Regions from separate parts of the Parasphingorhabdus pacifica genome, predicted to be linked through region 1. Evidence: riboswitches for the same ligand, from Rfam matches in the RefSeq annotation. Region 1 holds a riboswitch; each other region holds the start of a gene.
The links. A riboswitch is a leader RNA that binds a small molecule or an ion and turns the genes downstream of it on or off. The one in region 1 is predicted to bind thiamine pyrophosphate.
Positions count from the first base shown of each region.

Region 2: linked by a shared signal. The riboswitch ahead of thiO (glycine oxidase ThiO) and the one ahead of ACYVAN_RS08195 (thiamine ABC transporter substrate-binding protein) in region 1 are both predicted to bind thiamine pyrophosphate.
Region 3: linked by a shared signal. The riboswitch ahead of thiM (hydroxyethylthiazole kinase) and the one ahead of ACYVAN_RS08195 (thiamine ABC transporter substrate-binding protein) in region 1 are both predicted to bind thiamine pyrophosphate.

Region 1 covers NZ_BAAGYS010000006.1:444,198-449,296, forward strand. Annotated here, with positions in the region: gene ACYVAN_RS08170 (adenosylmethionine--8-amino-7-oxononanoate transaminase) at 1-1,054, shown strand, start outside; gene bioD (dethiobiotin synthase) at 1,072-1,773, shown strand; gene ACYVAN_RS08180 (FAD-dependent oxidoreductase) at 1,860-2,816, shown strand; gene ACYVAN_RS08185 (DUF397 domain-containing protein) at 3,402-3,605, opposite strand; gene ACYVAN_RS08190 (4a-hydroxytetrahydrobiopterin dehydratase) at 3,656-3,949, opposite strand; TPP riboswitch at 4,081-4,191, shown strand; gene ACYVAN_RS08195 (thiamine ABC transporter substrate-binding protein) at 4,228-5,099, shown strand, end outside.
Region 2 covers NZ_BAAGYS010000006.1:66,532-71,630, forward strand. Annotated here, with positions in the region: gene ACYVAN_RS06395 (threonine ammonia-lyase) at 1-281, opposite strand, end outside; gene ACYVAN_RS06400 (hypothetical protein) at 411-1,514, shown strand; gene ACYVAN_RS06405 (S1 family peptidase) at 1,683-2,783, shown strand; gene thiE (thiamine phosphate synthase) at 2,893-3,567, opposite strand; TPP riboswitch at 3,650-3,758, shown strand; gene thiO (glycine oxidase ThiO) at 3,749-4,864, shown strand; gene thiS (sulfur carrier protein ThiS) at 4,861-5,061, shown strand; gene thiG (thiazole synthase) at 5,066-5,099, shown strand, end outside.
Region 3 covers NZ_BAAGYS010000014.1:356,101-361,199, reverse strand. Annotated here, with positions in the region: gene ACYVAN_RS21860 (AMP-binding protein) at 1-713, opposite strand, end outside; gene ACYVAN_RS21855 (hypothetical protein) at 920-1,126, opposite strand; gene ACYVAN_RS21850 (hypothetical protein) at 1,627-2,025, shown strand; gene ACYVAN_RS21845 (hypothetical protein) at 2,091-2,831, opposite strand; gene ACYVAN_RS21840 (hypothetical protein) at 2,963-3,247, opposite strand; TPP riboswitch at 3,599-3,697, shown strand; gene thiM (hydroxyethylthiazole kinase) at 3,691-4,506, shown strand; gene thiE (thiamine phosphate synthase) at 4,503-5,099, shown strand, end outside.

The DNA.
Region 1 (5,099 bases):
ACTCGGCCGGATGGGCCACGTGATGTTCGGCGGGCTGACCCACGAGCCCGCGATCCGGCTGGCCAGTCGTCTGGTCGAGATCACCCCGGATCCGCTGCGGCACGTGTTCCTGGCCGATTCGGGATCGGTGTCGATCGAGGTCGCGATGAAGATGTGCCTGCAGTACTGGCGCTCCCGGGGGCGGGCGGGCAAGCGGCGCATGCTCACCTGGCGCGGCGGCTACCACGGCGACACCTGGCACCCGATGTCGGTGTGTGACCCGGAAGGCGGCATGCACCATCTGTGGGACGGGGCGCTGGCCCCGCAGGTCTTCGCCGACGCACCACCTGCCGACTACGACGAGCAGTACGTTCGGCAGCTGTCCGACCTACTGGAAAAGCACGCGCACGAACTCGCGGCGGTGATCGTCGAACCCGTGGTCCAGGGCGCGGGAGGCATGCGCTTCCACTCGCCGGAATACCTGCGGGACCTGCGCGAACTGACCAGCCGGCACGACGTGTTGCTGATCTTCGACGAGATCGCCACCGGGTTCGGCCGCACCGGCGAACTCTTCGCCGCCGATCATGCGGCCGTGAGCCCGGACGTGATGTGCCTCGGCAAGGCGTTGACCGGTGGTTACCTGACGATGGCCGCGACCATGTGCACGTCGGAGGTGGCCGAAGGCATCTCCACCGGTGAGGTTCCCGTGCTGGCCCACGGCCCGACGTTCATGGGCAACCCGCTGGCCTCGGCCGCCGCGAACGCCTCGCTGGACGTGCTGCTCGACCAGGACTGGCGCGGGGAGGTCGGCCGGATCGAGAAGCGGCTCTCCGAGGGGCTCGTGCCCGCCCGACAGCTGCCGGGAGTGGTCGACGTCCGCGCGCTCGGCGCCATCGGGGTGATCCAGCTCGGCCACTCCGTGGACATGTCCGCCGCGAGCCGCGCCGCGATCGAGCGCGGCGTGTGGTTGCGGCCGTTCCGGAACATGATCTACACGATGCCGCCGTACGTCACCGACGACGCCGACCTCGACCGCATCGCCGCGGCCGCGCTGGCCGCGGCGGCAGCGAGCTGAACGAAAGGAAGCGCCTCGTGGACGGCATCGTTGTGATCACCGGAACCGGTACCGGGGTAGGCAAGACCGTGGTGACCGCCGCGCTGGCGGCGCTCGCCGCGCACCGGCGGGTCGCGGTGGTCAAACCCGCACAGACCGGTGTCGCCGACGGCGAGCCTGGTGATCTGGCCGAGATCACCAGGTTGGCCGGGCCGGTCACGGCGGTCGAACTCGGCCGCTTCCCCGACCCGCTCGCCCCGCGCACGGCCGCGCGACTGTCCGGAACGCCGCCCGTCACCGCCGAAGCCACGGCCTCGGCGGTCGCCGAGCTCGCGGACGAGCACGACCTGGTGCTCGTCGAAGGAGCCGGTGGGCTGCTGGTGCAGTACGACGAAGCGGGCAGCACCCTCGCCGACGTGGCGGCGCGGCTGGGTGCGCCGGTGCTGGTGGTGGCCGAAGCCGGGCTCGGAGTGCTGAACGCCGCCGCCCTGACCGCTGAAGCGCTCCGCACCCGCGACCTGGCGTGCGCGGGCGTGGTCATCGGGAGCTGGCCGGGCACTCCGGATCTGGCGGCCCGGTGCAACTTCGCGGACCTGCCCGGAGCGGTCGGCGCGCGCCTGCTGGGGGCGATTCCGGAGCGGGCAGCTGAAGCGGCACCAGCGGAATTCGGCCGGATAGCGGCTCGGGGACTGGCCCCAAAGCTCGGCGGAAGCTGGGACCACGAGATGCCTGAACGGTAGGGCCAAGTCCCGGCAAGACCGCTCGATCCGCCGACAGGCCCGCTCGATGTCCTGACCGGCGGGTGACCTGCTGTTAGCGTGGAAAAATGAACCCGTCGGTGCTGGTCGTCGGTGCAGGTGTGCAAGGCCTCTCGACCGGTGTCGTGCTGGCCGAGCAGGGCTACGAGGTGCTGATCCGGACGGCCGAACGACCGCAGGAGACCACCTCGGCGGTGGCCGGTGCGATGTGGGGTCCGGCGATGCTACGGCCACCCGGACGGGTCCTGTATTGGGCGACCATGGCGCACGCCGAGTTCATGACCCTTGCCCGCGAGGAAGATTCGGGTGTGCGGCTCGTTCCGGGCCGGATGGCTTCGAGGCTCGCCCTCGGTGACACGGTGCCGCCCGAAACCCGATTGCTGACCGACCTGCGGCACTGCACGGAGGACGAACTACCGGAGGGGTTCGCCAGCGGCTACCGGGCGACCGTCCCGCTGATCGACATGCCCCGCTACCTGGACCGGCTTGTCGACCGCTTCCAGTCGGCGGGTGGACGGTTGGTGCTGAGCCCGGTGCCCTCGCTCGCCGAAGCGGTCGAAGAAGCGGCGACGGTGGTGAACTGCTCCGGTGTGGGAGCCCGCGAACTCGTCGGGGACCCCGGGGTGCATCCGGTGCGTGGCCAGCAGGTGGTGGTGCGCAATCCGGGGGTCGAGGAGTACTTCGTCGAGGTGGGCTCGAATGTGGAGTTCGCGAGCTTCTTTCCGCACGGGGAGCGCCTGGTGCTCGGCGGGATAGCCGTGGACCAGGACTGGAATCCGAACCCGTCGGAGCGGGTGACCGAGGGGATCATCCGGCGCTGTGCCGCCATCGATCCGCGAGTGTCCGAGGTCGAGGTGCTGGAAGTGCGGGTGGGGCTGCGACCGGGGCGCGATGCCGTGCGGCTGGACGTCGAGGAGTTCCGCGGGGCGCGGATAGTCCACAACTACGGGCACGGCAGTTCCGGCGTCGCATTGTCGTGGGGCTGTGCCTTCGAAGCCGCCGACCTCGTCACCGGCGAGGCCTAGGACGGGCGTTGTATCCGATCTCGCTGCCTCAGGCCGGGTCATTGGTCCCGTCGGTACTGCCCTTCCGTCGAGACCTTGCCTTCCCGATCGCCATGCCTGCACCAGGTCCGATCGCTATCCCGACAGCCAAGAACGCCCATTCGTCCAGAAGCAGGGAAAACGCGACTCCCAGTGCCAAGCCGACAGCGGCACCGGAGCCGATCTCTCGCTGATCAGCGATCTTGTGCACGACACAACCTCCGCTCGCCCGCGTCCGAACTGAGGGACCACCCGCGCGGACCTACCACCCCAGTGGACTCGAATCCTATTTTCCCGCAGCGCCCGTTGGAAATGCCGGTTATGTCTCCTGGCGGGTGCGGGGTGGTTGGTGGTCTCCACGGGTGCTGTCCTGACCAGCAGTGCTGTGCGGAATCTGTGTAAGAGAAGGGCTCTCTCGCCGGGTCCCCGGCGAGAGAAGCTGTGGCGCTGTGATCACGGCACCTGGTGGTTCGTGCTACTGGCTCACGCTCGATCTATATCTCTGCGCAGGGGGATGCGCCCCGGGGCCCGCCCGGATTCGTGTCGGGCGGGGCTTCCGGTCGGTGATCAGTGGTCGAGCCGACCTGTCTTGACTGCGGACAGGAATGCCGACCACGCCGACGGGCTGAACACGAAGGCGGCGCCATCGGGGATCTTGGAGTCCCGGACGGCGATCGTGTCGGACAGGTCTGCGATCTCGGCGCAGTTGTCGTTGTCGGTGGTGCGGCTGGACTTGTGCCAGGTGACCGGCCCAAGAGCTGGGGCTCGCACGTAGCCCTCCTTAAACGTTGGCTATGCCGAACCGACCAGCCGCGCCCTGCTCAGGAGAGGGCTTCCACCACGCCGTCGATCTCCTCGGCCATCGACACGTCCTTGTGGGTGATCCCGCCTTCCGAGTGCGTCGAGCAGTGGAAGGTGACCTTGCGCCACCGGATGTCCATGTCCGGGTGGTGGTGCTCGCTCTCGGCGATCTCGGCTATGCGGTTCACGGCCTGGATCGCCTGCGCGAAGTTTTCGAACTCCACGGTCCGGGTCAGCTCCGAGTCGTCCTGGTGCCAGTCCGGCAGATGCGCCAGCGCCTCGGACACCTGCGTGTCGTTGAGAAGATCGGTCATGAACACATGGTGGTGCCTCACCGCCCGGAATGCGAGCAACCCGCCGGTGCGTCGGCGCGGCTCGTGCGGCCACGGGGCGTGGCGAGCGTCTCGAACACGCGCCTGCCGTCGCGATCTCACCTGAAGTACACTCACGTCGCCACGGGAGTCCAGTGAGCTGGGCTGAGAGGAGGGGCCGAACCCCTCGACCGTCGAGACCCGAACCGGATCATGCCGGCGCGGGGAGGCGATGCGATCAGCTCGATGCCGCACGCGTGGTGTGAGATCGGGAGGATCGTTTGAAACGTTCGTTACAGCGCCTCGGCGTCGCCACCGTGGTGGTCGCCCTGGCATCCGGCTGCTCGCTCATCGGAACTTCGGCGGAGCCGCCACCGGGCACGCGCACGGTCACGCTGGTCGCCCACGACTCCTTCGCCGTCGACGAGCAGGTGCTCGCCGACTTCGAACGGAAGAACGGGATTCACGTCGAGATCCGGCACAGCGGTGACGCCGGGGAACTCACGAACAAACTCGTGCTGTCGAAGGGCGACCCGATCGGCGACGTCGCCTACGGGGTCGACTCCACCTTCGCCTCTCGCGCGCTGGGCGAGGGCGTGTTCGCCCAGCACGACGCCGTCAACGCCGACCGCGGCCCCGAACGCCACGCGCTGGGGGCCGGTGACCGGCTCACCGCCGTCGACGTGGCCGACGTGTGCCTCAACGTCGACACCCGCTGGTTCGCCGAACACGGCGTTCCGGAGCCGACGAGCCTGCGCGACCTGACCGATCCCCGGTACCGCGACCTGCTCGCCGTGCCGAACCCGACGACGTCCTCCCCGGGGCTCGCATTCCTGCTCAACACCGTCGCCACTTTCGGCGAAACCGGCTGGCAGGACTACTGGCAGCGGCTGATGGCCAACGGCACCAAGCTCAGCTCCGGTTGGGAAGAGGCCTACAACCAGGACTTCTCCGGTTCGTCCGGTGCGGGACCGCGCCCGATCGTGCTGTCCTACGCTTCCTCCCCGGCCGCCGAGGTCGGGCCGGACGGCACCGCCCCGACCAAGGCGCTCCTGGACACCTGCTACCGGCAGGTCGAATACGCCGGGGTGCTGGCGGGCGCCGAACACCCGGAAGCGGCGGGCAAGGTGGTCGACTTCCTGCTCTCCCAGGA
Region 2 (5,099 bases), 380 kb from region 1:
AACATCGCGCCCCGGATCTTGAACGCACCGGTCGGTTGCAGACCTTCGGGCTTCAACCACAGCGGCCGGGCGGGATCGCCGCCGGTCACCGGAATCAGCGGTGTCCGCACCGGCCCGGCCCGCACCGAGCGGAGCGTGCGCTGCGCCGCCGTGATGTCGGCTGCGGTTACTTGTGGAGGAGCGGGCACCGGATTCACGCCGTCGAGCTTGCCCCGGAATCCGCCGGTTCGGTACCCGCCGGGCCGAGGAGTGGTCGGCACCAGAGGCGGAAGACCTGGCATGTTGATCATTTTCGTGATCCGGGCGTTACATGTCGTGGGGGTTCTCACCGGGAGGTGACTTTCCGGAGAACGGCGGCGATCCCGCACGTTGAGGGGTTGGGGCAATCAGCATCGTGATGGGTGGGAGCCGTGGCAGCGGAGAAAAAGCCGGAAGTCGCGAAAGACGGGGCGACCGAGACCGACAAGAAAATGGACATCTCCGGTGCTCAGGTCGCGGGCGGTGCGCTCGCTTCGGCGACGGCGGCCTTTCTGGGATCCCAGCTCGGCGTCATGGGCACGGTGTGGGGCGCTGGACTGACGAGCGTGGTCATCACCGTAGGGGGTGCCCTGTACCAGCGTTCGTTGGAGAACACGAAGAAGAAGGCCAACGTTGCTGCGGCCAAGGCCAACGCCGCCGCGGCGAAGGCCGCGTTGAAGCGCGCCACCAGGCAGACGCCGGCGGTTCCGTTGAAAACGCCGACACAGGGGATCCGGGTGTACGACCGGACGGGGCAGGGCATTTCGGACGCCGCCCCCACGCGGGCGTTCGAGGGGAACGCTCCGGAGTTCCCGCCCGCGACGCGGCGCCTGTCGGTGTCCGGCGAACAGAGTGCGGCCGAGTCGACCGGGGAGCGGGCCGACCCGGCGCGTACCCGCTGGATCCGGCAAAGCCCCTCCGGGATGCAGTGGCCCGGTGGTGAACAGGTGCAGGAAGGATCGGAGACGACCGGTGATCAGCCGGACGACGCCCGCACCGCGCGCATCGTGGTCGCCGAGCGGGAAACCGAACCGCACGCGGCCCCGCCCCCGACCGGCTCCCGCCGGACGATCCGCTGGGGCATGTTGGCCGTCACCAGTTCCATGGTCTTCGGCCTCGGCATGCTCGCGGTGACCGGCTTCGAGGGCCTCGCCGGAAAGCCCGTCTCCGGCGGCAAGTCGGGGACCACGGTCGGCCACCTCGTCCGGCCCGCCCCGCAGCCGGCCGCGCGAACGGAACCGGTCAAACCGGCGGAACCGGAGCAATCGGAGCAACCGGACCACGGGCACTCGGTCCAACCCGAACCCGCGCCGGACGAGCACCCGGAATCGGCCACGAGCGAGCAAGTGCCCGCCTCGGAACCCTCCGAAATGCCGACACCAGCATCGGAGGATCCCGCGACGACGGATGAAACGTCGACGGCGGAACCGGAAATTACCGAGTCGATAGATCCGGAAAATGGGATAACTGGCGAAAACCAGGAGTTCGGCGGGTAATAGAAGTAGTAACCCGGATGCCGTCCGGTGCCGAAAAGTTTTCGTCGCCAAATGCAACGAAAGGAGGATGAAACGGACACACGGTCACCTCGATACTGGCTCACCGACGGGGGTCGGAGATCCATCACGACGAGGGAGACCGCAATGAAACGTAGATTCACGGCGCGAATGACCGGAGCCGTGGTATTGGCAGCGGGAACTTTCGCCGCGTTCACCGCGCCGGCGACCGCTTCCGAACCCGCACCCCGCACGGCCGAAGCGGAAACCATGCTGGAGGCCATGCAGCGGGACCTCGGCGTCACCGCTGACCAGGCACGGCAACGGTTGGCCTCGGAAGCCCGCGCCAGTGGAGCGGACCAGAAGCTGCGGGAGGACCTCGCGGGCTCCTTCGGTGGATCGCACTACGACGCCGGGTCGGGCAAACTCGTCGTCGGGGTCACCGACCAGGCCGCCGCGAACCGGGCCGAAGCAGTCGGCGCCGAAGCCCGGATGGTCGAACACACCAGTCGGGAATTGGCCTCGATCGCCGAGGAACTGAATGCGAACACCGGCGATCTGCCCCAATCGGTCAGCGGCTGGTACGTGGACAGCCGCAGCAATTCGGTGATCGTCACGACCGCTCCGGGAACGTCCGCGGAAGCTACCGAGTTCGTCCGCGAATCGGACGTGAACACCGCTGCGGTTGACGTGGTCGAGTCGACCGAATCCCCGCGAACGCTCGCCGATGTGATCGGCGGCAACGCCTTCTACATCGGTGGCGCGCGCTGTTCGGTCGGATTCTCCGTGCAGGGCGGTTTCGTGACGGCCGGGCACTGCGGGGACACCGGCGACAGCACCAGCCAACCGAGCGGCACCTTCGCCGGCTCCTCGTTCCCGGGCAACGACTACGGCTACGTCCAGGTCTCCTCGGGTGAGACACCGCAGCCGCTGGTCAACAACTACTCCGGCGGCACCGAAGCCGTCGCGGGATCCAGTGAAGCCCCCGTGGGCGCGTCGATCTGCCGGTCGGGTTCGACCACCGGCTGGCACTGCGGCACCGTGCAGGCCAAGAACCAGACCGTCAGCTACCCGCAGGGCACCGTCAACGGTTTGACCCGTACCGACGTCTGCGCCGAGCCCGGTGACTCCGGTGGATCCTGGCTGTCCGGCGACCAGGCGCAGGGCGTCACCTCCGGCGGATCGGGCAACTGCACCAGCGGTGGCACGACGTACTTCCAGCCGGTCAACGAGATTCTCAGCACCTACGGGCTCACCCTGCTCACCCGCTGACCGGATTCGGATCCGACCGGGCGATCGAACCGGGCAACGGAGCCGGCCGAACGAGGAATTCGCGCGGAACCGCACCGATGCGGTTCCGCGCGAAACCGCGTGCGGACCATCAGTAGAGCAGGCGCGCCCGGAGGGACTCGGCGGCCGCTTGTGGATCGTCCGCCTCGGTGATGGCCCGGACCACCACGACCCGTTCCGCTCCCGCGGCCAGCACGTCGTCGAGGTTGCCCGCCCCGATGCCGCCGATCGCGAACCACGGGCGCCCGTGCCCCCGGTGTTCGGCCGCGTGCCGCACCAGTTCGAGGCCCGCGGCTTCTCGGCCCGGTTTCGTCGGCGTCGTCCACACCGGTCCGGTGCAGAAGTAGTCGACCCCCAGCTCCGTGGCGGCCGAATCGGCCTGGACGAGATCGTGTGTCGACCGGCCGACCGCGACCTGGTCACCCACGATCCGCCTGGCGAGTTCCACCGGGATGTCGTCCTGCCCCAGGTGCAGCACGTCCGCCTCGGCCGCCAGCGCGATATCGGCCCGGTCGTTGACCGCGAGCAACGCTCCGTGCCGCACGCACGCCTCCGCCAGGACCTCCAGCGCGGCCAACTCCTGTCGCGCCTCCATCGGAGCCCCGTCCGGGCTCTTGTCGCGGAGCTGGATGATGTCGACGCCGCCGGACAGCGCCGCTTCCGCGAAGTCCGCGAGATCGTCCTGCGCGGTACGCGCATCAGTGCAGAGGTATAGCCGTGCGTCGTCGAGCCGTGCGCGGATACCGAAGCCGTCCAATCCAGGCATGTCACCAGCCTAGCCGTCGAGTAGCGCTCCGCCCGTTCGGAGAGATCGTGGTGGTCCGCCGGGTGGGAGCGGTAGTGTGGTTGCTGGTCCGCACGGGAGTCCGGCAAGCCCGGACTGAGAGGGGGCGGGACGCCCCGACCGTCGTACCTGATCCGGGTCATGCCGGCGCAGGGAGCGTGAAATGCCCGAACAACGTGCCGAGCGCGTCGCCGTCATCGGCGGCGGCGTCATCGGCTTGTCCGTCGCCTGGCGAGCCGCCGACGCCGGATTCGAAGTCGTGCTGATCGACGACCAGCCGGCCTCCGGTGCCTCCTGGGTCGCGGGCGGCATGCTGGCGCCGATCGCCGAGGCGTGGCCCGGGGAGGAGGCCCTGCTCGACCTGGGCGCGGTGTCGCTCCACCGGTGGCCCGCCTTCGCCGAGCGACTGGCGCGTGCCTCCGGTCTTCCCGCGGGGCTGCGCGAGGAGGGCACGCTGGTGGTCGGCGTGGACAGCGCCGACCGCGCCGACCTCCGCAGGCTCGCCGAGCACCTGGCCGGCCTGGGGCGATCGGTCACCGAATTGTCCGGGCGCGAACTGCGCAGGGAAGAGCCCGCGCTGGACCCTTCGATCCGTGCGGGACTCGCGGTTCCGGGGGACCTCGCGGTGGACAACCGGGTGGCGCTGGCCGCCCTGCGCGCGGCGGCGACCGCCTCGGGTGTGGAGTTCGTCCAGCGGCGCGCGGTGGCGGCCCGCACCGGAAAGGTGGCGCTGGCCGATTCGGAAATCCGGTGCGACCAGGTCGTCGTGGCCGCCGGGGCGCACTCCGCGGCCCTGCACCCGGCGCTGCACGGCCGAATCCGACCGATCAAGGGGGAAGTACTCCGGTTGCGCGCCCGGCAGCTCGCGATGCCGCCACCTCGGCGCACCATCCGCGGACCGGTTCGCGGGCGGCAGGCGTACCTGGTGCCCAGGGATGACGGCCTGGTGGTCGGGGCGACCCAGTACGAGGTCGGTTTCGACACCGAGGTCACCGCGGGCGGGGTTCGGGACCTGCTCGCCGACGCCGAACGGCTGATGCCGGGAATCGCCGAATACGCGCTGGTCGAGTCGGCAGCGGGACTGCGGCCGGGCACCGACGACAACCTTCCGCTGGTGGGGTGGCTGGCTCCCGGTGTGCTCGCCGCGACCGGGCACCACCGCAACGGTTTCCTGCTCGCGCCGGTGACCGCCGATTCCGTGCTCGCACTGCTACGAGGTGAATCACCGCCGGTCGAAGCGAAGGCGGCCCAGCCGGCGAGAGGAGAGGACAGGGCATGAACGTCGTGATCAACGGGACGCAGCGGGAGTTCCCCGAGGAGACCACGGTGGCCGCCGCACTGGCGGAACTGGAGATGCCGGAGCAGGGGATCGCCGTCGCCATCGACGGCAACCTGGTGCCGAAGGGGCAGTGGGCGGAGACGCCGCTGCGGCCTGGTGGCACCGTCGAGGTCCTCAGTGCAGTGCAAGGAGGTTGAGCTCATGGACGACCCGCTGATTGTCGCGGGCCGCGAGT
Region 3 (5,099 bases), on a different contig from region 1:
AGGGTCGCTCCGAGGACGGCACCGAGTTGGAAGGCGGCGATGCCCCAGGTGTGGAACAGCGGTGCGCAGATCAGCATCCGCTCACCGCTGCGCAGTGGCACGCGGGACAAGATCGTGGCGGCAGGTGTCAAGCCGGCCGGATCGGGTCTGGTCGCTCCCTTGGGGGCACCGGTGGTGCCCGAGGTGAGGACGATGAACCTGCTGTGTCGCGGGCGCCGGGGCAGGCTCCGGTTGGGCGAGCTGCCGATGAGGTGTTCCACCGTGGCGTGCCGGGTGGTGCCCTCGGTCCAGGCCAGCACGATCGACACGCCGTCGGGTAGGGCGTCGATGTGGTGGCTGAATTCCACGTCCACGACAAGCAGGTCGACGCGCTGCTCGGTGACCACCTCGGCCAGTCGGGAGGTGTTCAGGCCGGTGTTGAGCAGCACGACGTCGGTACCGAGCTTGCCGCAGGCGACGATGGCCTCGAGCGGGACGTGGTGGTTGCGGCACAGCACGCCGACTCTGCTCTCGCGGCTGATTCCGCGTGCGCGCAGTCCGTGGGCGAGGCGGGTGGTGCGCTGGTCCACCTCGGCGTAACTCAGGGCCCCGCGTTCGCCGATCACGGCGGGCCGGTCGGGATGTCGGATGGCCCCGGTCGCGTAGCCGAACGGGATCGTGGTGCCCCAACGGAGCCAGGCCAGGCCGATGCGCAGTAGCTTGTCCGGGCGCATCGGGCGAAGGACGCCCTGGCGGATCAGGACGGCCACGGTGTGTGCGCCGGGGGCCCAGCTCCGAACGTATTGCCGTGCTCGGTGCAAGACCGATCTCGTGACTTCCCGCAGTCGGCCGACGCCCGGCCCGTGCATGTTCACGTGTCCACCCCTCCAATTACTACTGACGAGTAGATAATGCCTTGCCTGCGGCGATGTCGAAAGCCTCAGTTGGGGTCGGCTTCGTCGGCCGAGGTCGTTGCCGCCGCGCGCACCGCCGCGCGCAGCAGGTCCGCCTCGGACGGCCCCAGTACGGCGGCGTCGCCCGGTGGGGCCGTGACGACGATGTTGCCCCGGTCGACCGAGATCGACATGTCCCGGCGCTGTCCGGTGACGTCCCGGCAGCTGACGATTCGCTTTCCGTTGGTCTCCACGTCGGACCTCCTTGTAGACGATGCGTCCATCGGAGATGCGGGAGCCGGGCTCGTGACGAAGGTTCCCGGATCGGTCCGCACCGGCGGCGTTCCGGACCCGCGGTGCCGAGCCGGCTGCCATGCCTGCCGCTGGCGACGGGTATACCGCACTGGAGCGATCGCCGCACCGGATCGACCTTCGTCCGAACTGCCGCAAAGGGTCGGGTGAAGGTGATCGGAGCGGTCCGCGACGCACCGTTCGGTAACGGCTGCGTTACCTGTGCGATGCGTCTTGTTGACCTCGCGGTGGATGCTGCATAGACTGCGTTCGTCTGGGCCAACCCCCGATGGCCGCAGATGACGTGACTTCGGCGCCGTGGACGACGTTCCACGGCGCCGAAGTATTTTCGCCGGATCGACCGGCCGCGGACCGATCGGCGGCGGCCCAACGGGAGCAACGGCCCAGCCGGGAGTCACGGGAGCGCTACCACCCCGAGATCACCCGCTGTCAGACTGGGGCGGTGAGCGGTTTCGATGCCAGGATCTGGCGCGCGTTGAACCGGATCCTGCTGGTGCTGGCGATCGGAGTTCTCGGGCTTCTGTTGGGACTCGGGCCGAATCCGGAGCGGGGTGACTCAGTGTTCGGCCTGATCATCGTGTTGATCGTGACCTTGCCGGTGATCGTGCCCTTCTGGCGGCAGAGTCCGCGGGAAAGGCGGGTGTGGAAGCAATGGCCACGGCGACGGCCGCTGGTCACCGCGACGGCCGCGGTGCTGGGCTGCGTCGCCCTGCTGGTCCTGTGGTGGACGATCGCCAACGTGCTTTCGCCCGGCACGTTGTCCCCGCTGTCGCTCGCACTGGTGGGCGTGGCTCTCGCGGCCGCCTTGGCCCTCGTGGGCAACCTGGTGCGGCGGGTATGAACTCCTGACCGCTCCGCACCCCCGGCCCGGGGGCGACCCGGACCGGGGTGCGTGCGGTGTTCGGCTCAGACCGGGCGAACGACCAGGCCCTGCTGTTCGGCGGCGACCACGAGCGACCCCTCGAACTCGGCGATCGGGAGCTCGTCCCGGACGATCCGGTGCGGAACATCGGAGGTCTCGACTCGGACCTGTTCGGCGGTGAACGTCTGCTCGGCGAAATCGGGCCCCGAGAGGTGGACTCGCAGCTTCCCGTCGGTGACCTCGAGGGTCACGTTCCCGCCTGGAACCGCGAGCGGTTCGCCGTCGCTGGTGATCGTGATGCTGCCCGCCGTGGGGTCTTCCGGGCGCACGGCCACGTGCGAGAGCGCGATGTCGCGCTTGTCGTTCTCACCGGTCAACGTGATGACATCTCGCCGCGAAACCTCGGTCGCGCCGTCCTCGTCCCCGCTCGGGAGCAGAACGGGTGCGCGGAGCGAAGCCGCCAGCCGGAACGGCTGCCAGGAGTCCGAACCGATGAGGTTGACGAGCGCGGCGATCTCGGTGCCGTCGAGCAACCGCGAACTCCCCGGCGCCGGAGTCACCTCGATGGCCGCGACACCACGATCGTTGAGCAGGTCGCGCAGTGCCTTGGCGCGCTGCCTGCTGTGGCGATCGAAGCCACGGGTGATGGCGATGCTGCCGGAAGTCGAGGCGGCCTGCGCCGCGGCCTCGGTGAGACCGGCGAGTGGAGCCCAGATCTTCGCCGGATCCGGCTGGTTGGAACGCCGGGAACGTACGAAGTGGGGAGCGTCGGTCGTGGTGTCCATTGACCCAAGCCTAATCTGCGGCTCGGGCTCGACTCATCGGGTCTTCCGACCCTGCGTGTGTGATTTTCCTTGCGTTTGAACGAGAGAACGGAACATCGCAACGGTGACCTGCGGTGCCGGGTGCGGCGCGATCAGCTGTCCCACATGCTCACGACCAGATCCGTGCTGCGTTGTTGCTCATCGGCGACCTGGACCTCGCAGTCGGCGCACCGCTCGGTGATCCGGCGGCTGTTCGGCTCCTTCGAGGCGGGCCAGGTTCCGTACGGGAGCTTGACCGGGGAATCGCAGAGTGCTTGCACGACATCACCGGCCGGGCGGGCGCCCGGGCGCACGGTGATCGCATGTCGGAGTCGCTGGCCGGCGGGAACGATCCACCAGACCTGCTCGTGGTTGTGGAACACTCGTCTTACCCCCATGTTCCTCGTGTTCGGCCTCGATCGTGGCCGCTGATCACGTCGATTGGTCCGCGTCGTCACGCTTCGCTGCACGGACGTTGCACAGCGCTCCCAGAGTTGCACGATTAGGGCTTCGGTGATCGTGCCCGGTCGCCGATCAGCCGCACCGTCGCCCGTTCGTTCGCTGCGGATTGCGCCGGATGCGCGTTGCGAACGACTCGATCGGACTACCCGTACGTGCTCTGATCATGTCGATCAGATCGTCCATCACCATGATCACCTGTATGGGCCGTTCCCTGATCGTGACATCCGCCACGACCGTGGGGAACAGGCCGACGTCCTGTGCTTGACCGAACTTGCTAGGTTGACATCAGAAGTGACGCGGGGTGCCCGGCGATCGGCCGGGCTGAGAGCAGACCCGTCGAACCTGAACTAGTTCGAGCTAGCGGAGGGACGTCACCACCGTGACTACGCAATGGACGAATGCTGCCGCCGATCTCCGGAGCCTGGAGACCGCGGGGCCGCTCGCGCACTGCCTGACGAACGTGGTTGCCGCCGGTTTCACGGCCAACGTGCTGCTCTCGCTGGGAGCTTCCCCGGTAATGGTCGAGAACGTCGAGGAAGCCGCCGAGGTCGCCGGGGCGGCTGATGGCGTGCTCGCCAACCTGGGCACCCTCTCGCCGGAACGAGACGCTGCGCTGCGCGCGGCCGCTTCGGGTGCGCGAGTCGCCTCGACGCCGTGGGTGCTCGATCCGGTGGGGTCCGGATTGTCGGCTTACCGCACCAAGCTCGCCGCCGACCTGCTGGTCGAGCAGCCCGCCGTGGTTCGGGGCAATGCTTCGGAGGTGCTCAGCCTCGTCGGGGCAGACGGGGCCGCGGGCAAGGGAGTGGATTCGCTCGCCGACTCGGCCGAGGCGGTGGACGCGGCGCGCACGTTCGCCGCCTCGCGCGGGTTCGTCGTGGCGGTCAGCGGGCCGACCGATTACATCACCGATGGTCAGCAGGTCGTGGAGGTCAGCGGTGGCGATCCGCTGATGGCCAGGGTGACCGGGAGCGGCTGTGCGTTGGGGGCGACGATGGCGGCGATGCTGCCCGTGGTGGATTCGCCACTGCGGGCCGCCGTCTCGGCCTCGCGGGCGTTCGCCGAGGCGGGGGAGCGGGCGGCCCGCGCGTGCGAGGGACCGGGAAGCTTCGCGGTCGGGTTCCTCGACGCGCTGCACGGGCTGGGAACGCAGCGCGAGCCGGGAACGCAGCGCGGGCCGGAGGAGGAGCGCCGTTGAAGATCGACCTCAGCTTGTACCTGGTCACCGATACCGCGCTGTGCGCGCAACGTGGTGTGCCGGAGACGGTGCGCGCCGCCGTCGCCGGCGGGGTTACCGCCGTGCAGGTCCGCGACCCGCACGCGACGGCGAGGGAACTCTGCGCGGTGACGGCGGGACTGCGCGAAATGCTCGCCGGAACCGGGGTGGCCCTGCTGGTCGACGACCGGCTCGACGTGGCGCTGGCGTCCGGTGCCGACGGAGTCCACTTGGGACAGTCCGATCTTCCGGTCGAGCGGGCCAGGGAGATCGCCGGCCCCGACGCGATCATCGGCTGGTCCGTCTCGGATGCCTCGGAGCTGGCCACGACAGGCCTGTTGCCGCGCGGAACCATCGATTACCTCGGTATCGGGCCGGTCTTCGCGACCCCGACCAAGCCGGATGCGGCGGTGGCCACCGGTATCGACGGGCTCCGGCGACTGGTGGTGGACGCCGACCTGCCCGCGGTGGCGGTCGGTGGAATCCACGCGGACAACGCGGCCGGAGTTCTCGGCACGGGCGTCGATGGTCTGTGCGTGGTGTCGGAGATCTGCGCGGCCCCGGACCCGGAGTTC